Regions from separate parts of the Exiguobacterium sp. s102 genome, predicted to be linked through region 1. Evidence: riboswitches for the same ligand, from Rfam matches in the RefSeq annotation. Region 1 holds a riboswitch; each other region holds the start of a gene.
What was found. Region 1 has a riboswitch for thiamine pyrophosphate ahead of KNQ02_RS07930 (thiamine phosphate synthase). Riboswitches for the same ligand answer to the same signal wherever they lie in the genome.
Positions count from the first base shown of each region.

Region 1 (5,972 bases):
CCTAATCACTCCTCTTCGCTTTCAGTCTACCTAAAACGCCATTTTGTGTCTTGAAGTCTTATTTACCTCTTTTCAAAACATCTAAAACATATATTTTGAATGTTAGTTTGATTTTTTTATGACTTTTTAACCGAAAAAGGCGTGATAGAGCTGTTTTGCACGGACGAGTTCCTGTTCCCCGTGAATCAGGACGCGTCCGTCACGAAAGGCGACGAATCGATGCGTCTCCGTCTTAAAACTGAGCAAGTACGGATTTTTCGCGACGATACTGACAACCGGGCTCAGATTCTGTTCAAGACGTTCTAAGTCACGCGCCTCATCTCCACGGACCTGGACGGCGTCGCGTCCACACAATGTTGTAAATTGCACCGGCATGTGCGTCAAATACGGATAGGTCCGGTTCTTTCCGCAGGACGGGCATGATGCCTTCTTCAAAGACGCGACATTGATGCGGCTCTGTTCATTCGTCCAGACGTCGAACGCGAGCAATTCCCGCCGTAACGCGTCCGTCGCACCGACGAGGAGCTTCAAGGCTTCCGCGACTTGATACGCGGCGACGAGTTGAATCGCCGGACCAATCACACCCGCCGTCTCGCACGTCGCTTGCCCGCGTGGTAAATGTTCGAGCAAACAATGCAGGCACGGGGTCTCGTCCGGGAGGACCGTATAGGTCATGCCGTAACTCCCGACGCAGCCGCCGTAAATCCACGGAATCTTGTGTTGCGCCGCCACATCATTGATCAGCATCCGGATATCGAAGTGATCGGTTGCGTCAAGAATCAAATCGACACCAGGAATCAATTGCGGTAATTCGTAACGCGTGACATCGGTGACGTGGGCTATAATCTCGACTTCCTGATTGATGGCATTTAAGCGGCGCTCCGCCGCGATCGCTTTCGGGACATGCTGCGCGGCATCGTCCTCCGTGTAAAGGTGCTGCCGCTGGAGATTGCTCCACTCGACGTAATCACGGTCGACGATCGTCAGCTTGCCGATTCCGGCACGGACGAGTTGTTCGGCACTTGCCGTTCCGAGTGCGCCCATGCCGATGAGGAGAACATGTTTTTTTGTCAGCTCATCTTGTCCCGCCTGACCGATCGGCCGAAACCGGATTTGCCGTGAATAACGATCCGTCATCGACTCATCCCTGTCTCGGGACTACTCGCCGTCGCGTACCGTTTCTTTTCGATCCGTCCCGCTTCAAAGCCAAGTCGTCCCGCTTCGACGGCAAGCTTCATCGCTCGCGCCATCTTGACCGGGTCTTTCGCATGGGCGACGGCCGAATTAAGTAAGACGGCGTCTGCACCGAGTTCCATTGCGTAGGCGACATCGGTCGGTGAACCGATTCCTGCATCGACGATGACCGGGACCGTCATCTGTTCGATGATGAAGCTTAAGGCCAGTGGATTAAGAATCCCTTGTCCGGATCCGATCGGGGACGCGGCAGGCATGATGGCGTGACACCCGAGTTCTTCCAGTCTTCGTGCCAACAACAGATCGTCTGACGTATACGGTAAGACGGTGAATCCTTCTTTTAATAATTCTTCCGATGCCCGCAACGTTTCGATTGGGTCCGGTAACAGCGTTTTATCACAGCCGATGACTTCAACTTTGACCATGTCGCACAGTCCGGACGCGCGGGCAAGTTTTGCCAGCCGAACCGCTTCTTCCGCTGTCTTCGCCCCCGCCGTGTTCGGTAATAAATGATACTGACTCAAATCAAGCGCCTCTAAAAAGTTCGGTTGACTCGCTTCGAAGATATCCATCCGGCGAACGGAAAAGGTCAGGATGTCTGCTCCTGATGCCTCGACTGCTTGCTGCTGTGTCGTCACGTCGGGGTATTTGCCCGTTCCGAGTAATAACCGCGACTGAAATGTCGTTTGACCAATCGTTAACATGATTAACCGCCTCCTACGAAGTGAACGATTTCAAATGAATCGCCTGTTTGAATGGGTGTGTTTTGGTATGCTGTCCGCTCGACAATCTGTCGATTCTGTTCGATGATGACCATTTTTTCCGTCAAATTGAGATGATGAATCAATCCGTCGATTGTCGAAATCGTTCCGTCAAGCGTATACGGTTGACCATTAATGGTGAGTTGCATTCGTGTTCCTCCTCGATTCATGTAATGAAAACGGACGAAGCTCATATTTCGGCGTGATTCCCGTTACCTCGTCTGCCAGGACGGACGCCGTGATCGGGGCGAGTAATATCCCGTGCCGATGATGCCCGGTCGCGACGAATAGGTGCCCGACTCCCGGGACCTGCCCGAGATAAGGCAATCCGTCCGCTGTTTGTGGACGAATCCCGGACCAGATGTCCACGATTTCCGCTTCTCTGATTGCTGGGAACAGTCGCACCGCCGCCTGCAGGAGATGTTCAATCCCGCTGACGCTGACCCCTGTCGTCTCGTCACCGATCCGTTCCGTCGCCCCGATGATGATCCGTCCGTCAAACTTCGGGACGAGGTACACGTCGTCGCTAAACAACGTCTCGGTCAAGACATGCCCCGGAAGCCGGACGGCGAGGCATTCGCCTTTGACCGGTACCGTCGCGATCTCGACACCACTCGTCGCGAGTAACGCTTCTGATCCCCGACCGCTTGCGACCACGACGTTCCCGGCTTCGCGCTTACCGTTACTTGTCGCAACGCCGACGACGGTCGCCCCTGCCCGGTGCAGTCCCGTGACCATTGTCTGTTCTTCAATCACACCTCCGCGGGCTTTAATCGCGTGACGGAGCGAACGCGTCAACTGGACGGGATCGATTTGACCGACTGAAGCGAACCGGATGTCCCCGTCTGCACGGATCAGTCGAAACGGGTTTTCTTTATAGCCACTATCAATGCCGGTCTCATTAAACAGCTCACGGACGAGGTCGGGATAAAGCTGTCGACTCGCTGCCGCCAGTTGATGTAAGGCAGGGATCAGTTCATGATCCGTCGCAAGCATGCCGGCTGCCGCTCGCGTCGCTCCTTCACTGGAACGATTTTGCTCAAGCACGCGTACCGGTTGTCCTCGTTTGAGCAATTCGTAGGCGAGTGTCAAACCGATTACGCCTGCGCCGACGATTAACGTCTCTGTTGCTTTCATTGATCAAGCACCTCGCGATACGACCGGACTGCTTCGACCGGATTTGCCTGACCGAGAATCCCTGACATCACAGCGATGCCAGCAACTCCGGTCGCGAGGACACCCGCGACATTCTCCGGCTGAATCCCGCCAATCGCGATGACGGGGACTTTTGAAAACGTGACGATTTGCGCGAGTGCCGCTAGTCCGCGCGGGGCGACGTCCTGTTTTGACGCCGTCGCAAAGACATGACCATACATGACGAAGTCGCTGCCCGTCTCAAGCGCTTCCGTCAAGGAGTGGATTGATCGGCCGATTTGTAGCTCGCTGAATTGACGCCGCACGACAGCGACGGGAATACTGCGCGATGTCAACTGGACACTTGACTTCGTCACGAGGGCGACATCGAGCCGGTCATGGACGATTAGTTTTTCACTTGGAACACCGGCGCATACTAGCTCCTCGATCAATTGGACGAGTCGGTCCGCCGACCAACCCGGTTCCCGGATATGAATCATGTCGACATAAGGCACAACAGCCGGCAAGACTTCTAGAAGATGTGTCAGCTCTTTTGTCCCGGTCGTCACAATATGTAACTTCGGACGCATACCTTCTCCTCCTTGCTACACAAAAAGGACCACCCCATGAACATGATGGAGTGGTCCGAAAAATGTCCAGGTAAGACCTGAGACAGGATGATAATCAGAAGCCACTTCCCTCCGCTAGTACGAACTAGATCAGGTTCAAAGGGTCCGGATATTTCCGTCTCAGTCTGCTGCGAGACTCCCCTAGTGTAGAACTATTTAGTGTTGGTTGGTTCATTCGTAGTCTACCATGACCGCTCGCTTGATTTCTAGTCTGACTTGTCAGTTCAGCCGATCCGTGACCGTTTTGACCTGTTCCGTCAATTGTTCACGCGTTGGAATCAGCTTCGTGTCTGCTAAATCATACGTTTGTTTCAGACGTAAGACACGTGTCACTTTCGCGTCGAGGTCAGCCTGTGATAGTGACTTGTCCTTGATCCCCTGCATAATTGCCGCATGAACATCCGTGTAAGCACCGGCTTGCGAGAACATCGCCATGTCGGCACCACGTTCGAGGGCGAGACGCGAAGCTTGGGCGAGACCATATTGTTTCGTGATCGCACCCATTACGAGGTCGTCCGTCACGATGACGCCATCGAACTTCAACTCTTCACGCAACAGTTGTTGCATGACCGGCTCTGATAACGACGACGGATTGTCTGGGTCGAGCGCCGGGAATAAAATGTGTGCGACCATCACCATTTCCGCTCCGGCATCGATTGCCGCTTTGAACGGGACGAGTTCCAGTTGCTCGAGTTGCGCTTTCGTCTTCGTCACGGTCGGTAAGCCGACATGCGAATCGACGGTCGTATCCCCGTGTCCGGGAAAATGTTTGATGACCGGCACGACATCTTCCGACTTGATTCCCAGCATTAACGGGACACCGAGCCGGGCGACATCATCCGGCTCAGCACTGAGTGCCCGGTCACCGATGATCGGGTTCACCGGGTTACTGTTGACATCAAGAACCGGGGCAAAATCCATATTGAATCCATAAAACCGTGACATCGCACCAAGCGCCTGTCCGGCCTTTTGCATCAATGCCGGATCGTTTTTCTGACCGAGCGTCAGACTCGGAGGTAAATGAAACGTTTGATCCGGGACACGACTGACACGTCCTCCTTCTTCATCGAAGCCGAGGAACGCGAGCGCTTCGTCGTCTTGTGCGTCCTTGATTGCTGCCGTCAAGGTTTTCAGCTGGGCGTCTGACGTGATATTGCCTCCGAGTAACAGGACACCGCCTATCGCGTGATCGTTTAACAGACTTCGGTCCGCGTCCGATAACGTCGTCCCACTGATCCCGATATACAGCAATTGATCGACCTTTTCAGCAGTCGAGAGTTTGGCGAGCTGACGTTTGATGTCTTGCTCCGCCTGGTCGGCAGCCGTCGGTTCGTCAGCGACCGGCTGTTGCTGACTCGTCTTCGGTTCCGGTTTCGTCTCGGTTTGGGGCGGTTCACTCGCGCATGCCGTCAAAAAGCAAGCCGTTAAAAGCACGTAAATCGGTTTCAAAGCGGTTCCTCGTTTCGGACGCCATTGATTGAATAATAGACTTCAATTTCAGCATTCAGTGATTTCGAGACAGAACAGTATTTATCTTTTGATAACGACACGGCCCGGCGGACTTTATCATCCGGTAAGTCGCCTTCGAGACGATAATGAATCGAAATCGTCGTAAAGCGGCGCGGGTGTTCCGTCGCCCGTTCTCCCTCAATGTCCATCTCAAACGAGGTTAACGGTAAACGCATTTTTTCTAAAATGGAGACGATGTCCATTCCCGTACAGCCGGCGACGGCGTGTAACAACAATTCAGTTGGTCGTGGTGCTCCGTTCTCCCCGTTATTTTCAGGTGCTGCATCCATTGCCAGTTGGTGTCCGGACTCCGTCACTCCACTAAAGCCCATCTTGTGATTCCATGTAATCGTCGCTTGCATTTTTCTCACTACCTTTCGATTTTTAGTTCGGTTCGCTTCGCTCTCCTTCATTATAGCGTAGTCTCACCTGAAGAAAATTGACATGCTATTCAAAATAATTCTTCTTTTCCGTTTCCATCCGATTCCCGTTCACCTGACACACGAATCATGCTATTCTGAAAAACGATAGTTTCGCGCTGCTTAGCGCTAGAATTGAGGAATTGATATGTCATCTACTACCCGTTTAAGTAAAACGGACTGGCTTTTAATCGCCACCCTCTCCTTACTGACGTTCGTCTTAGGCACAAGCGAATTCGTCATTGTCGGGATTTTATCAGAAATCGCTTCGGCCCTCGGAATTACGATTGCGAAAGCCGGCACACTCGTCTCCGCCTTTGCGATTG
Region 1 is NZ_JACSML010000002.1:565,156-571,127, reverse strand. Features, by position in the region: gene KNQ02_RS07950 (ThiF family adenylyltransferase) at 127-1,137, opposite strand; gene KNQ02_RS07945 (thiazole synthase) at 1,134-1,898, opposite strand; gene thiS (sulfur carrier protein ThiS) at 1,901-2,104, opposite strand; gene KNQ02_RS07935 (NAD(P)/FAD-dependent oxidoreductase) at 2,088-3,092, opposite strand; gene KNQ02_RS07930 (thiamine phosphate synthase) at 3,089-3,679, opposite strand; TPP riboswitch at 3,769-3,871, opposite strand; gene nagZ (beta-N-acetylhexosaminidase) at 3,938-5,167, opposite strand; gene KNQ02_RS07920 (OsmC family protein) at 5,164-5,589, opposite strand; gene KNQ02_RS07915 (MFS transporter) at 5,795-5,972, shown strand, end outside.

Region 2 (5,972 bases), on a different contig from region 1:
ATGACGGGCGACGATGCCTCTTTAAACTGACGGAGCGCCTGATCGATTTGATAATTCGGCTTGATCGTGACGCGTGACGTCGCATCTGAGACATTCCAGTCATTCGAACCGATGTTACACGATACGACGTCGTAAGAAATGATTTCGCCTGACTGACAGAAAACTTGTTTCGTTTGCGGATCGATCCGCGTGACACGGTCCTCCATCAATGTCTTTCCGTGAAGAGAACAGAGTGCTTTGACATCGACCCGGGTCTCCTCGAGTCGATACGTGCCGTCCGCAAGACCGGAGAACATTCCTGAATAATACTGATAACGGGACGGGTTGATGACGATCCATTCAACATCCGGATGCGTTCCTTCCTTGATACATTCTAAATGGGCATGACCTGCCCCGACTAATACGATTCGTTTCAAACCTTCACCTACTTCTTTAAATTAACTGCTTCCGAGACTATGATTCCCTGAATCCGTCTGCGTTAATCTAATGAATGTCATAGGACAATCCGAAGCAAGCTCGTCACGAGACAAACGAGAGCAAAAAACACTTGATCGTGACGCGTCACGACCGGACGGACATAATACGTCCGCTCGGCCTGAAACCGACGCGCTTCCATCGCAATCGCGATTTGTTCCGAACGGATGATACTGTTCGTAAAAAGCGGTAAACTGATGGCGAAAAACGTCTGCCATGGCCAAATCGAGTGCTGTTGCCGGACACGCCGTGCTTGACGGATTGTTCTTATTTCCTGCTGGAAGATCGGAATAAAACGAATCCCTGCTAAAAAGCCGTATGCGAGACGGTCCGGAAGGCGGCACTGATGAATCAGGCTCATGACGAACCGGGTTTGGTCGGTCGTCGCGATGAACGTCAAACTGAGGAAGACGAAGGCGAGCATCCGCAGTGCAATCAACCAGGCATGACCGATACTTTCTTCCGTGACGCGAAACCAACCGAATGACCAAACTTCCGTACTGCCTTTTCCGAAGGCTGCCATCATCCAAAATGTCAGCAAGAACAAGACGAGGTAGGGGGAGACCCGTTTGGCGAGCGTCAACAGTGACCAACCGGAGCAGCCCAATCCGACCGCAGCGAGTAAAAGTAAGGCTATCGTTTCGCGTAACGTCGGTGCCGCAATCAAGAGCACCATCACGTACAGGAGGGCACCGAGCTTGAGTGCCGGATTAATACGTGCGAGCGGGGAGTCGTTTTCCTGCACGACGTTTCACCTCCTCGAGTTGCTGATACAAATACGATAACGGACGAGAGAGTTGGTTATGCTCGAGTAACGTCTCGTCTTTAAACAAAGTGTCCGGTGTGCCGTCGAACTGAAGTCGCCCGTCACCAAGGACGAGGACCCGGTCGGCATACTGGTGGACCAGCTCCATGTCATGCGTCACCATGATCAGCGTCGTCCCGTTTAATCGCGCCTGCTCGAACATCTCGATGAGTTGACTTGTCGTCTCGGCATCTTGACCGAACGTCGGTTCATCGAGTAACAGGACGTCTTTTGGTTCTAACAACATCGTTGCGACGCTGAGCCGTCGCTTTTGACCCATGCTCAGGGCGAGGGGCGACTGACGGGCGACATGGGTTAACCGGTAGGATTGCAACGCCGTTTCAATCCGCTCCGGCGTCGGTGCATCCATGCTGATTACGAGCTCGTCTTCGACCGTCTGCTTGAGAAATTGGAGCTCTGGCTGTTGAAAGACGAATCCGACGTGTCGGTAATAGCTCCGACTTTTCCATGTCCGCAGTTCTTTTTCGAACAAGCGGACCGTACCGCCTTGCGCCGGAATCAATTTCGCCAGTGTTTCGAGCAACGTGCTTTTCCCGGCACCGTTCGATCCGACGACCATGATCCATTCTCCGGCGTGTGTTGCAAGCGACAGGTTATCGACAATCACTTGCTTACGGCGTCCTAACGCGGTGCGCGTCAGCGCGAACGTCGTGTCGTGCCGAACCGGAGGACGGTTGTTAGTCACTTTTCGTAACCGCCCCGCCTGGGAAGAAGCGGGGGGCACGGTTTCCAGTTCATACGGGTAGAGGAGCGGCGTCGCAATGCCGCGTCGTTCAAGTTCATCGCGATACTGACCGAAGACATCAAGCGGCGGACCATCGCGTAAAATCGTTCCGCCGTGATCGAAGACGAGCACCCGGTCACTGAACGTCACACAGCGGTCAAGCTGATGTTCAATCAGAACGAGCGTCAACGTCCGGTCGTGATGGAGTTCCTCAATCAGCTGCATCAAAACCCGATGTCCTGCCGGATCGAGTTGCGCCGTCGGTTCGTCAAGCAATAGAATATCCGGCTCAAGCGCTAGGACGCAGGCGAGGGCGAGTCGTTGTTTCATCCCTCCTGACAGTTGCATAATCGGTGTCGTCAGCGGCACGTCCAGACCGACACGTGCCAGTACGGCGTCAATCCGGTCATCCATCTGACTGCGGTCGACTGAGCGATTTTCAAGACTAAAGGCAACTTCCGCTCCGACGGTCTGCATGCAGAACTGGTCGTCCGGATTTTGAAAAAGGATTCCGACCGTCCCATTCGTTTTGCAGTGGCCGCTGACATCGGCTTCGATCGCGTCAGGTAATAAGCCGGCGAGAACATGTAAAAACGTCGTTTTCCCACTGCCGCTCGGTCCGACGAGCAACGTCGTTTCCCCTTCGTGTAGCGTCACCGTCACCTTGTGCAGGACGTTGTCATGTTGCCCCGGATAGCGGACAGACAAGTCGTTACAATGAATCATGCTGCATCCGGCTTCCGCCGCTTACGCCCGATCGCATAACCGTTCAACGTCCCTGTCTTGACGAGCGCATCGACGATGACTTTCGCAAGTAATCCACCGAGCAATGCACCGCTGACGAGTTGAAGGGAAAACGTCAACAGAAGTGTCGTCGTCGTATAGTAGGCGAAACCATTGACGACAAGACTATAGACCATACTACCAATTGCGGCGAACATTCCGGATAGAACTAACGTCATCGTGTTGAACTTCCGGTATCCGAAGAGGGCAAAAGCGATTTCGGCACCGATTCCTTGAGCGAAACCAATCAATAAGGCCGATAATCCGAAGTGACTCCCCGTGAATAATTCGACAGCCGCGGCGACGACTTCTGCAATCAGTGCTGCCCCGGGCTTTTGAATGATGTAGGCGACAAGCGGACTCGCGATGACCCAAATCCCGAACATCCAGTTCGATCCGACCGGTCCGAAGATCGCGGAAATCGGTAACCACAATGTCGACCACCCTAAGTAGAGTACCCCGCAAGCAACCGACAACATCATCATGACAATGATTTCTTTCATTTTCCAACTGTTCATGTTCCTATCTCCCTTTGGCACAACCACCAGACAAACAAAAAGACCGCCCTCTATGAAAGAGAGCGGTCGCTGAATCTGCAAACATGCAGAAAAATTGAACGAATTACCGCTCCACTTTCCTACGCTAGTATGAACTAGATCAGGTTCAAAGGGTCCGAAGTGAATCGTCTCAGCCAATGGGCTCCCCTAGTGGATGTGCATATAGTGTGTACGCTATTTACTGTACCGACTCTACCGACAGTTGTCAATACAGATAAAAACCCTCCGCGAGGGGAGGGTAAGAAAAATTATTCTTTTTCTTTCGTTTGTTCTTCAGTAGAAACTTCTTCTGTCGCTTCAGCTGGTTCTTCAGCATCTGCTTCTTCGAGATCCGCTTCAAGTGTCGATTCGACGACGGCAACGACTTGAATGTCACCTTCCGTAACGATACGGTATTCTTTTTCTTCCGGTAAATCCGAAACCGATAGAGAATCACCGAGGTTAAGATTTGTCACATCGACTTCGACGCGTTCCGGTAATTTATCTGGTGTAGCTGCAACTGTTACTTTAAAGAGTGTTTGTGAAAGATATCCACCAAGTTTTGCACCAGCCGCTTCGCCGACGAGGACGATATCTGTTTCGACTTCTGTTTCTTCATCCATTTTAACAGCGATGAATTCAACGTGCTTGATTGTTGGTGTGAAGATATCCATATCGAGTTTGTTGATCAGTGTGTTGACTTTTTTACCACCGATTTGAAGTGCAACAAGTGCATTCTCACCATGTTCGCGAACGACTTTGATCAATGCTTTTTCGTCAAAGGCAATCGGTGTACTTTCCACTTTGTAACCATACACGACACCAAGAGCTTTTCCTTCATGACGTAATTGCTTTCTAAGTGAGCGTGGGCGTACTTCGCGTTCTTCTACTTTTAATGTTACTGACATGTTCATTTCCCCCTTGAATTTGGTATAGCCCTCAAAAGGTAATGAAGAAAGGAGTGGAACGAATCGTTCCGGATCAAGACGGTGCATCGAATGCTATTTCAAATTGATTTCATAAAAATGAAGATCGAAGTGAGTGGTTAGCATTTCTCTCCCAGGTCATTACGCTGATATTGAGAAACATGTGGTTGTAAAAGCAACTCGCTGATGCGGTGCTATGATAGTTATACCCCCGTAACATTAAAAGCTAAACATCAACCGGCGAAAAAACGATAGCCAGAAACCTGTTCTCCCTAGAGCAGCAACGGTTTACATCATGTAAAGAAATCATTGGACGAAGCAGCTCCCTTAAAAATATAGGCGGTGAACTTCCTCTTATTCAAGCAATTGAACCATCTCATCGACCGATAACGCAAGTGACGCCGGTTGTTCAAGTATGTCCGTCACGAGTGTCGCCTTCCGCTCCTGCAGCTCGATGATTTTTTCTTCGATCGTGCCTTTCGTGATTAATTTAATGACTTCGACCGTCTGTGTTTGTCCCATCCGGTGTGCCCGGTCAGCCGCTTGCTGTTCGACAGCCGGATTCCACCAACTGTCATATAAGATGACGGTATCCGCCGTCGCCAGGTTCAGTCCGGTGCCGCCCGCCTTCAGTGAAATCAAAAACAGATCGACTTCGCCTGCATTAAAACGGTCGCAGCGTTCGAGACGCTCCGCAATCGGTGTATCCCCGCGCAGTTCGAAATGAGGGAGGTGCAACTCATGCAGGTCGTCCCGAATCAAATCGAGCATTTTTGTAAACTGTGAAAAAATTAAGATCCGTTTGCCTGCTGCCCGTTTTTCTTGAATCAAGGCGAGCAACCGGTCCCGTTTCGCCGACCGGCCACGGTAGTTTTCGACGAACAACCGGGGGTCGCAACAGATTTGCCGGAGCCGGGTCAATCCGGCGAGTAACTTCATCCGTTCTTCCGGTTTTGACTGATCGAGATGCTGTAACGTCTCGAGCTGTAACTTTGCCAAGTGGGCGGCATAGAGTTTTTTCTGACCCGCCGTCAGTTCCGTGTACTGATGGACGACTTGTTTCGCCGGCAACTGTTGCAAAACATCTTTTTTCGTCCGGCGCAGCAAAAACGGTTCGACGAATTGTTGGACGTCCCGTGCTGACCAGTCGAGAAACCGTTGCCGGTCCGGCAAGAGTGTCGGGAAGACGACGTCAAAGATTGACCAGAGATCAAGCGTCTTGTTTTCGAGCGGCGTCCCCGTCAAGGCAAACCGCCGCGTCGCCCACAGTTGTTTTAAGCTGACCGTCGTCTGCGACCGTGGATTCTTCAGATGTTGTGCTTCATCAAAAAAGATACAATCGTAATGGATCGTTTGATGATTTTTGATGTCGAGCCGGAGCGACGGGTAGGAGATGATGAGAATGACGTCGTCCGGCAAGTCTTCGAGCTGTCGTAAGCGCGACGCACGACTTCCACTGAGCACATGGACGGTGCGTGTCGGAGCAAAGCGGCGCAGCTCTGCTGCCCAGTTGTAGAGGAGTGACGCCGGGGCGACGATCAAGACACGTGCACTCGGGAGCGTTTCGATATAACCGATGGCTTGAATCGTTTTGCCGAGTCCCATCTCGTCCGCTAAGATGCCATGACAGTCGTGTGCCGCAAGACTCTTGAAGAAGCGGACGCCGTCTTGCTGATACGGCAAAAGTTGTGTCGCGAGCGGTT
Region 2 is NZ_JACSML010000008.1:50,170-56,141, reverse strand. Features, by position in the region: gene KNQ02_RS14565 (NAD(P)/FAD-dependent oxidoreductase) at 1-416, opposite strand, end outside; gene KNQ02_RS14560 (energy-coupling factor transporter transmembrane component T family protein) at 494-1,219, opposite strand; gene KNQ02_RS14555 (ABC transporter ATP-binding protein) at 1,185-2,750, opposite strand; gene KNQ02_RS14550 (ECF transporter S component) at 2,747-3,325, opposite strand; TPP riboswitch at 3,425-3,523, opposite strand; gene KNQ02_RS14545 (50S ribosomal protein L25/general stress protein Ctc) at 3,613-4,251, opposite strand; gene KNQ02_RS14540 (DEAD/DEAH box helicase) at 4,624-5,972, opposite strand, start outside.
Region 2: it holds a riboswitch for thiamine pyrophosphate, as region 1 does, so the genes downstream of both, KNQ02_RS14550 (ECF transporter S component) here and KNQ02_RS07930 (thiamine phosphate synthase) in region 1, are expected to answer to the same signal.

Region 3 (5,972 bases), 240 kb from region 1:
ACGGCTCCAGTTGATTCACTTATGCGTAAATTTCAATCAATGACTCTAATTTTTCAACAACTTCTTCTGCAGTAAACGATTCGATGTCGAAACGTTCAACCATCGAAAGAATGTTGCCATCTTGCATCAAAGCGAATGATGGTGATGAAGGTGGATACCCTTCAAAGTACTCGCGTGCCCGGTCCGTTGCTTCACGGTCTTGTCCCGCAAACACCGTTACGAAATGATCTGGCTTCACGCCTTCCATTCGATTGACGTAAGCAGCTGCCGGGCGAGCAATCCCACCTGCACATCCACATACTGAGTTGACAAGGACAAGTGTCAATCCTTCACGCTTCATCGCGTCATCGACGCTTTCAGCTGTCGTTAATTCTTCAAAACCAGCAGCTGCCGCTTCTTTACGTGCTGTCTGGACGACGTCTTCAAAATACATTTGGAAATCCATCGGTCTAATTCCTCCCTTATTCGTTCTCTTCCTTATTGTACGAGTTTAGATGAAATCTGTCCAAGTCTGCCGCTTAATTCTTGCGCCAAATATGGTTTCGCATGTAGTAGATCACGGAAGGCGACGTAACGGTCAATTTTTTCTTCCGACGGCTGACGGTCATTTTTATACGCACGAATCAAGACATTTTTTGGTGTATGCTCTAAATCAATGAATTCAAGCAATTGTGTCTCGTAACCGACGAGCGTCAAGATTTCGGCACGGATCGAATCCGTCGCAAGCGAAGCGAACTTCTCTTGAATCAGCCCGTGTTGCAACATGACGTCGAGTGGTGAACAGTCGAGTTGACGATTGAGTTCTTTTTGACAACACGGGACACTTAAGATGACAGACGCATTCCAATCAACGGCGCGGGCAAGTGCAACATCCGTTGCGACGTCACAGGCATGAAGCGTCACCATTAAGTCAACCTCTGTATCTTCGTTATAATCATGGACGTCCCCGACACGAAACTCGAGATTCGTATAGTCGAGATCGCGCGCAATCGCTGTACATTCTTCGATGACTTCTTTTTTGAGATCAAGTCCGGTCACTTTCAAGTCGAAGCCTTTGACGACACTTAAATAATGATACAAGGCAAACGTCAAGTACGATTTTCCACAACCGAAATCAAGAATCCGTAACGTTCGGTCTGTCGGTAACGCGGAAATACTATCTTCGACGAACTCCAGGAACCGATTGATTTGTTTAAATTTATCGTACTTTTGCCGTTTGACTTGTCCGTCTTCCGTCATGACACCGAGTCGGACTAAAAACGGAACGACGACACCATCTTCAAGGAGATGACTTTTTTTACGGTTATGCGACAGTTCTGCTTGCAGGGGTGACTGTTGCGTTGTTTTTAACGATACTTTCATTTTTTTGGATAACTGGAACTGAACTTCTTCCGTCTCGAAACGGAATAAAAATTGACGGAATTCCTCCATCAATCCGTCGAGTCGTTCTAAAAATTCATCAACCGACAAATTTTCGTGTTTAATTATCCGTTCATATTGAAACTCTAACTGGATTGCATACGTATCTTTCAATAGAATCGGTTTTAGTTTGATTCTTCGAAGATCATTCGACTTTTGGCGCGGACCACTAATCGTTGCATGCACGAGAGCAGCAGCCTCGAGCTTTTGAGTGAGTAATTCTTTTACTTGGTGTAATTCCACTGTAGTCCCGTCCTTTTCTGATTGTTCTTTCGAAACTGTAGCAAATTCCACCCTATTCGACAAGTAAGGTAGCTTCATCATTAAAGGAGGAACGAACGATGTTCAAAAAACTTTTATCACAAATCGGAATCGGTGCCGCCACAGTCGATACACGACTCGACAGCGAACGCTGTGAGCCAGGCGGACAGATTCACGGAACCGTCCATATTAAAGGCGGCAATGTCGACCAAGAAATCGATCGGATTTATTTAGCGTTTAATACACAATATAAAGAAGAAGTCAGGGACAGCACGACATTTACGACGTTCACACTCGATCGTTTTTCGCTAAACGAAGCCGCCTTTACGATTGAAGCAGGTGTCGAACGCGAAATTCCGTTTACGCTTCAAGTACCATTCAATACGCCGCTCTCGGTCAGTCAATCGAAGTCATGGATTGAAACGGGTCTCGATATCGCCCAGGCGGTCGATCCGTCAGACCGGGACGCCATCATCGTCCAAGCCAATGACCTCCAATCCGTTATCTTAGAAGCGATGGAAGAACTTGGCTTCCGACTCAAGAAAGCGGACACGGAAAAACTTCCCGGGCGTTACCGGAAGGATTTACCGATCGCCCAGGAACTCGAGTATTCGGCACGCAATACGTACTTCGCCCATAAACTCGATGAAGTCGAACTCATCATGCTCCAAGACCGTACCGGCATCGACATCGTCTTGCAAATCGACCGTCGTGCCCACGACTTAGGTTCGCTCTTCAGTGAGATGGCGGGTGCGGATGAGACGATGACGAAGCTATCCTTATCGAACCACGATTTGATGGACCGAAACGCCGTCAAACAACAATTAAACGATTTGATTGAACGGTACAGCTGATTTCCTTACCAGAATTTTCATCATGCCTGTAATCCACCAACAAAAAAACCTGAGCGATTGCCATGACTTTCTTTACGAAAGCTGAAAATTGCTCAGGTTTTGTGCAGTCTGCCGTCTGATCGCGCTGATCAACAGCGGCTAAAGCTGTACTTATCGTTTCGTTACTTTTGGTTGACGCGTAACTTGTGTAAAGAGACGTTCAAACGTTTCTTCCGTCCAGCCCATTTCCCAAAACATCAATTCGTAATAACAGCTTCTGACGAAATGGTGTTTCATCCGTTCCCGTTCTGCTTCAGTCGCTTGCGCCGCCAAAGCATCCAGCCGGTCGACCTGTTCAAAGACGACCCGTTCGAACCATTCCGAGCTGTATGTTGCAATCCACTGTTGATAAATCGGTGACGCCGGTGACTTCGTCAACAGTTGTTGTCCGACTTCATAATAAAGCCAGTAACACGGTAAAATCGCTGCAATCGTTTCCCCGAGTGTCCCCTCGCTCGCATGATGCATATGTGAGACATAGGCATACGCAGTCGGTGCCGGTTCGAACGCTGCTAAATCCGCTTCCGTAATAGCGAGCGGTTCAAAAAACGATTGATGGAGTGATAGCTCAGCCGCATAGGTCGATGTCGCATGTTCCGCGAGTTCCGCGATCGTCGCAAAATCCGTTGCCTTTGAGGCGGCCCGGGCTTGAATTTTTGCGAAATGTTTTAAGTAATACGCATCCTGCATGACATAATGTCGAAATTTTTCGAGCGGTAACGTCCCGTCACCAATGCCTGTGACGAATGGATGGGAAAAACTGCTGTCCCAATATGTTTTTGCGGCTTGCCGAATTTCTTGACTGAATTTCAACCTAATTCCCCCTTTTGTTGAATCAAAAAACGCCACACCCTACGAACAGGGCATGACGTGAAGAGACAACAAGAGAGATATTCACGCCACTTCCCTCCGTAAGTCCAAACTTAATCAGGTTCAAAGGGTCCGAACGTCTTCGTCGTCTCAGTCGGCCTACCGACTCCCCTAGTGGTCATTATTTAATTCCTCTTCACTATATCATTTTTTCAGTCACATGATCAGGATTTTAAATGAAATGTAGTATAGGATTAGGGACACGAGGTGGGCGGTTCATTCCGCCTCAAGACCGATTCCGTTCTGGAAGACGTCACTTACAATGAAATTAGCACCTGATACTACCTACTATACTCGGAGGATTTATACTATGAATAAAGCAACAAAAATCATGACCACGACGCTTTTAGCGACAAGTTTACTTCTACCGACTGCTGCTTCAGCAGAGCAAGTCGTCGATAAAACAATCATCACGCTTGGTGAATCGCTCGGGGCAAAGGATAAAGCCTGGGTACTCGCCCGATTGAATGCGCCGGAAGGCATTACGCCCGTCATCGCCACGGCAGCGGATGAAGAAAAATATTTAGGGAAAAACGTTCCCCAATCGCAACTCGGCGGCAATATGTACTCTTCCGCAAAAATCGAACTCGCTGAAAAAGGCGACGGTTTATCTGTCGCGATCGAAAACATTACCTGGGTAACAAAAGACATGTACTTGAACGCGCTCGTCACTGCAGGCGTAACGGACGCCGACATCACAATCACTTCCCCTTATAAAGTCACCGGGACCTCTGCTTTGACGGGGATCATGAAAGCATACGATCAAACGTCGGCTGAGACCGGCATTAAATTGACGGATGAACGAAAAGATTTAGCCCAACAAGAGTTATCGGTCACTTCCGATGTCGGAAAAACGGTCGGGACGGACAAAGTCGCCGAACTGATGAATGAAATCAAAGCAGAGATCGCCAAACAAAAGCCGAAAACCAAAGTCGATATCGAGAATGTCATCATCCAAGTCATTCAAAATAACAACATCCAGTTGTCGGACGCCCAAATGGAGCGGTTGACGTCATTGTTCAGTCAAATGGAGAAAGCTGACTTGAACTGGGGACAAATCGAGACCGGATTAAAGGGTGCCGGGCAAGATATCCACGCGTTCGCGACCTCCGAAGAAACGAAAGGATTTTTTGCAAAACTGTTTGACGGCTTAAGTAAGTTCTTTAACTCGATTTCCGGACTGTTCAAGTAACTGAAAACGATTTCATTTTCAGTTCAAAACATGGTAAACTAACTTTATCGAAACGAAAAGGTGGTGTAAAAGATGGGTTTTGCTGCGTGTAAGCAATGGTTGATGGAACAACTTTATCTGTTGCGCGCGATTTTTCATGAAATGGCGTTCTAAAGGACGAGTCTGCCCTTTTCTTAGGAACATCCATCTGAAAAATAAAGCAAAGCGCACCTTTTACGGTAAACGGAGAGCGCTATTTGCGTTCTCCGTTTTTTGATGCGCATGAAAGGAAGTTACTGATCATGATTTGCGACATCCAACACCTGACAAAACAATTTGGGGGAGCATCCGTCTTAACCGATGTCTCGCTCTATCTTAAGCAAGCTGACCGCATCGGATTGATCGGTCGAAACGGAACCGGAAAAACCACGTTACTGCGTTTAATCGCGCAACTCGAAACAGCGGACAGCGGAACCCTTTATCTCAAAAAAGGACTTTCCATCGGTTATTTGGCTCAAATTCCACAGTTCGCAGAAGAATTGACGGGCCTTGATGTTCTCTGGACCGCATTTGCCCAAATCGTCGCCTTACGGACGACGATGCATCAGCTTGAACAACAAATGGCAAGTGCTGACCACCTGGACGATGTGCTAAATGAGTATACGCGTGTGACCGAACAATTCGAACAACAGGACGGTTACCTGCTCGACTCGAAAATCCAGCGCATGATTAACGGACTCCACCTCGATGCCTTGCTGACACGTCCCTTTTCTCAATTAAGTGGTGGCGAACAAACGAAAATCTGCCTCGGCCGGATGCTGCTGGTGGAACCAGACTTGTTGATTCTCGACGAACCGACGAATCACCTCGATCTCGCAGCAATCGAATGGCTCGAACAATTTTTAAACAGTTATCCGGGCGCTGTCATCATCGTCTCGCATGATCGCGTGTTTCTTGACGCAAGTGTCAACTTGATCGCTGAACTTGAAGATGGTGAACTGACAATCTACCCAGGAAATTATTCGGCGTACACGGTCGCGAAAGAACGCCTGCTCCTCGAACAATTCCACGCCTACACGGAACAACAAAAGAAAATCAAACAGATGAAGGATGCGATTCGGCGCTTGCGCCAGTGGGCAAATGAAGCCTCTCCGCCAAGCGAAAAACTGTTCCGAAAAGCAAAAGCCATGGAACGGGCACTCGAACGGATTGAGCGACTCAAACGGCCGCTCCTGGAAAAAGCGGTGCCTGACATCCGCTTTTCGTCGCAAGGGCAACTCAGTCAAATCGTTTACCGTCTTGAGGATGTCACGCTTTCCGTCGCCGGCCGGAAGTTGTTCGCGTCGCTCGATTTCGAA
Region 3 is NZ_JACSML010000002.1:322,169-328,140, reverse strand. Features, by position in the region: gene KNQ02_RS06720 (BrxA/BrxB family bacilliredoxin) at 20-445, opposite strand; gene KNQ02_RS06715 (class I SAM-dependent methyltransferase) at 478-1,662, opposite strand; gene KNQ02_RS06710 (sporulation protein) at 1,761-2,534, shown strand; gene tenA (thiaminase II) at 2,685-3,386, opposite strand; TPP riboswitch at 3,461-3,566, opposite strand; gene KNQ02_RS06700 (DUF1002 domain-containing protein) at 3,754-4,635, shown strand; gene abc-f (ribosomal protection-like ABC-F family protein) at 4,917-5,972, shown strand, end outside.
Region 3: it holds a riboswitch for thiamine pyrophosphate, as region 1 does, so the genes downstream of both, tenA (thiaminase II) here and KNQ02_RS07930 (thiamine phosphate synthase) in region 1, are expected to answer to the same signal.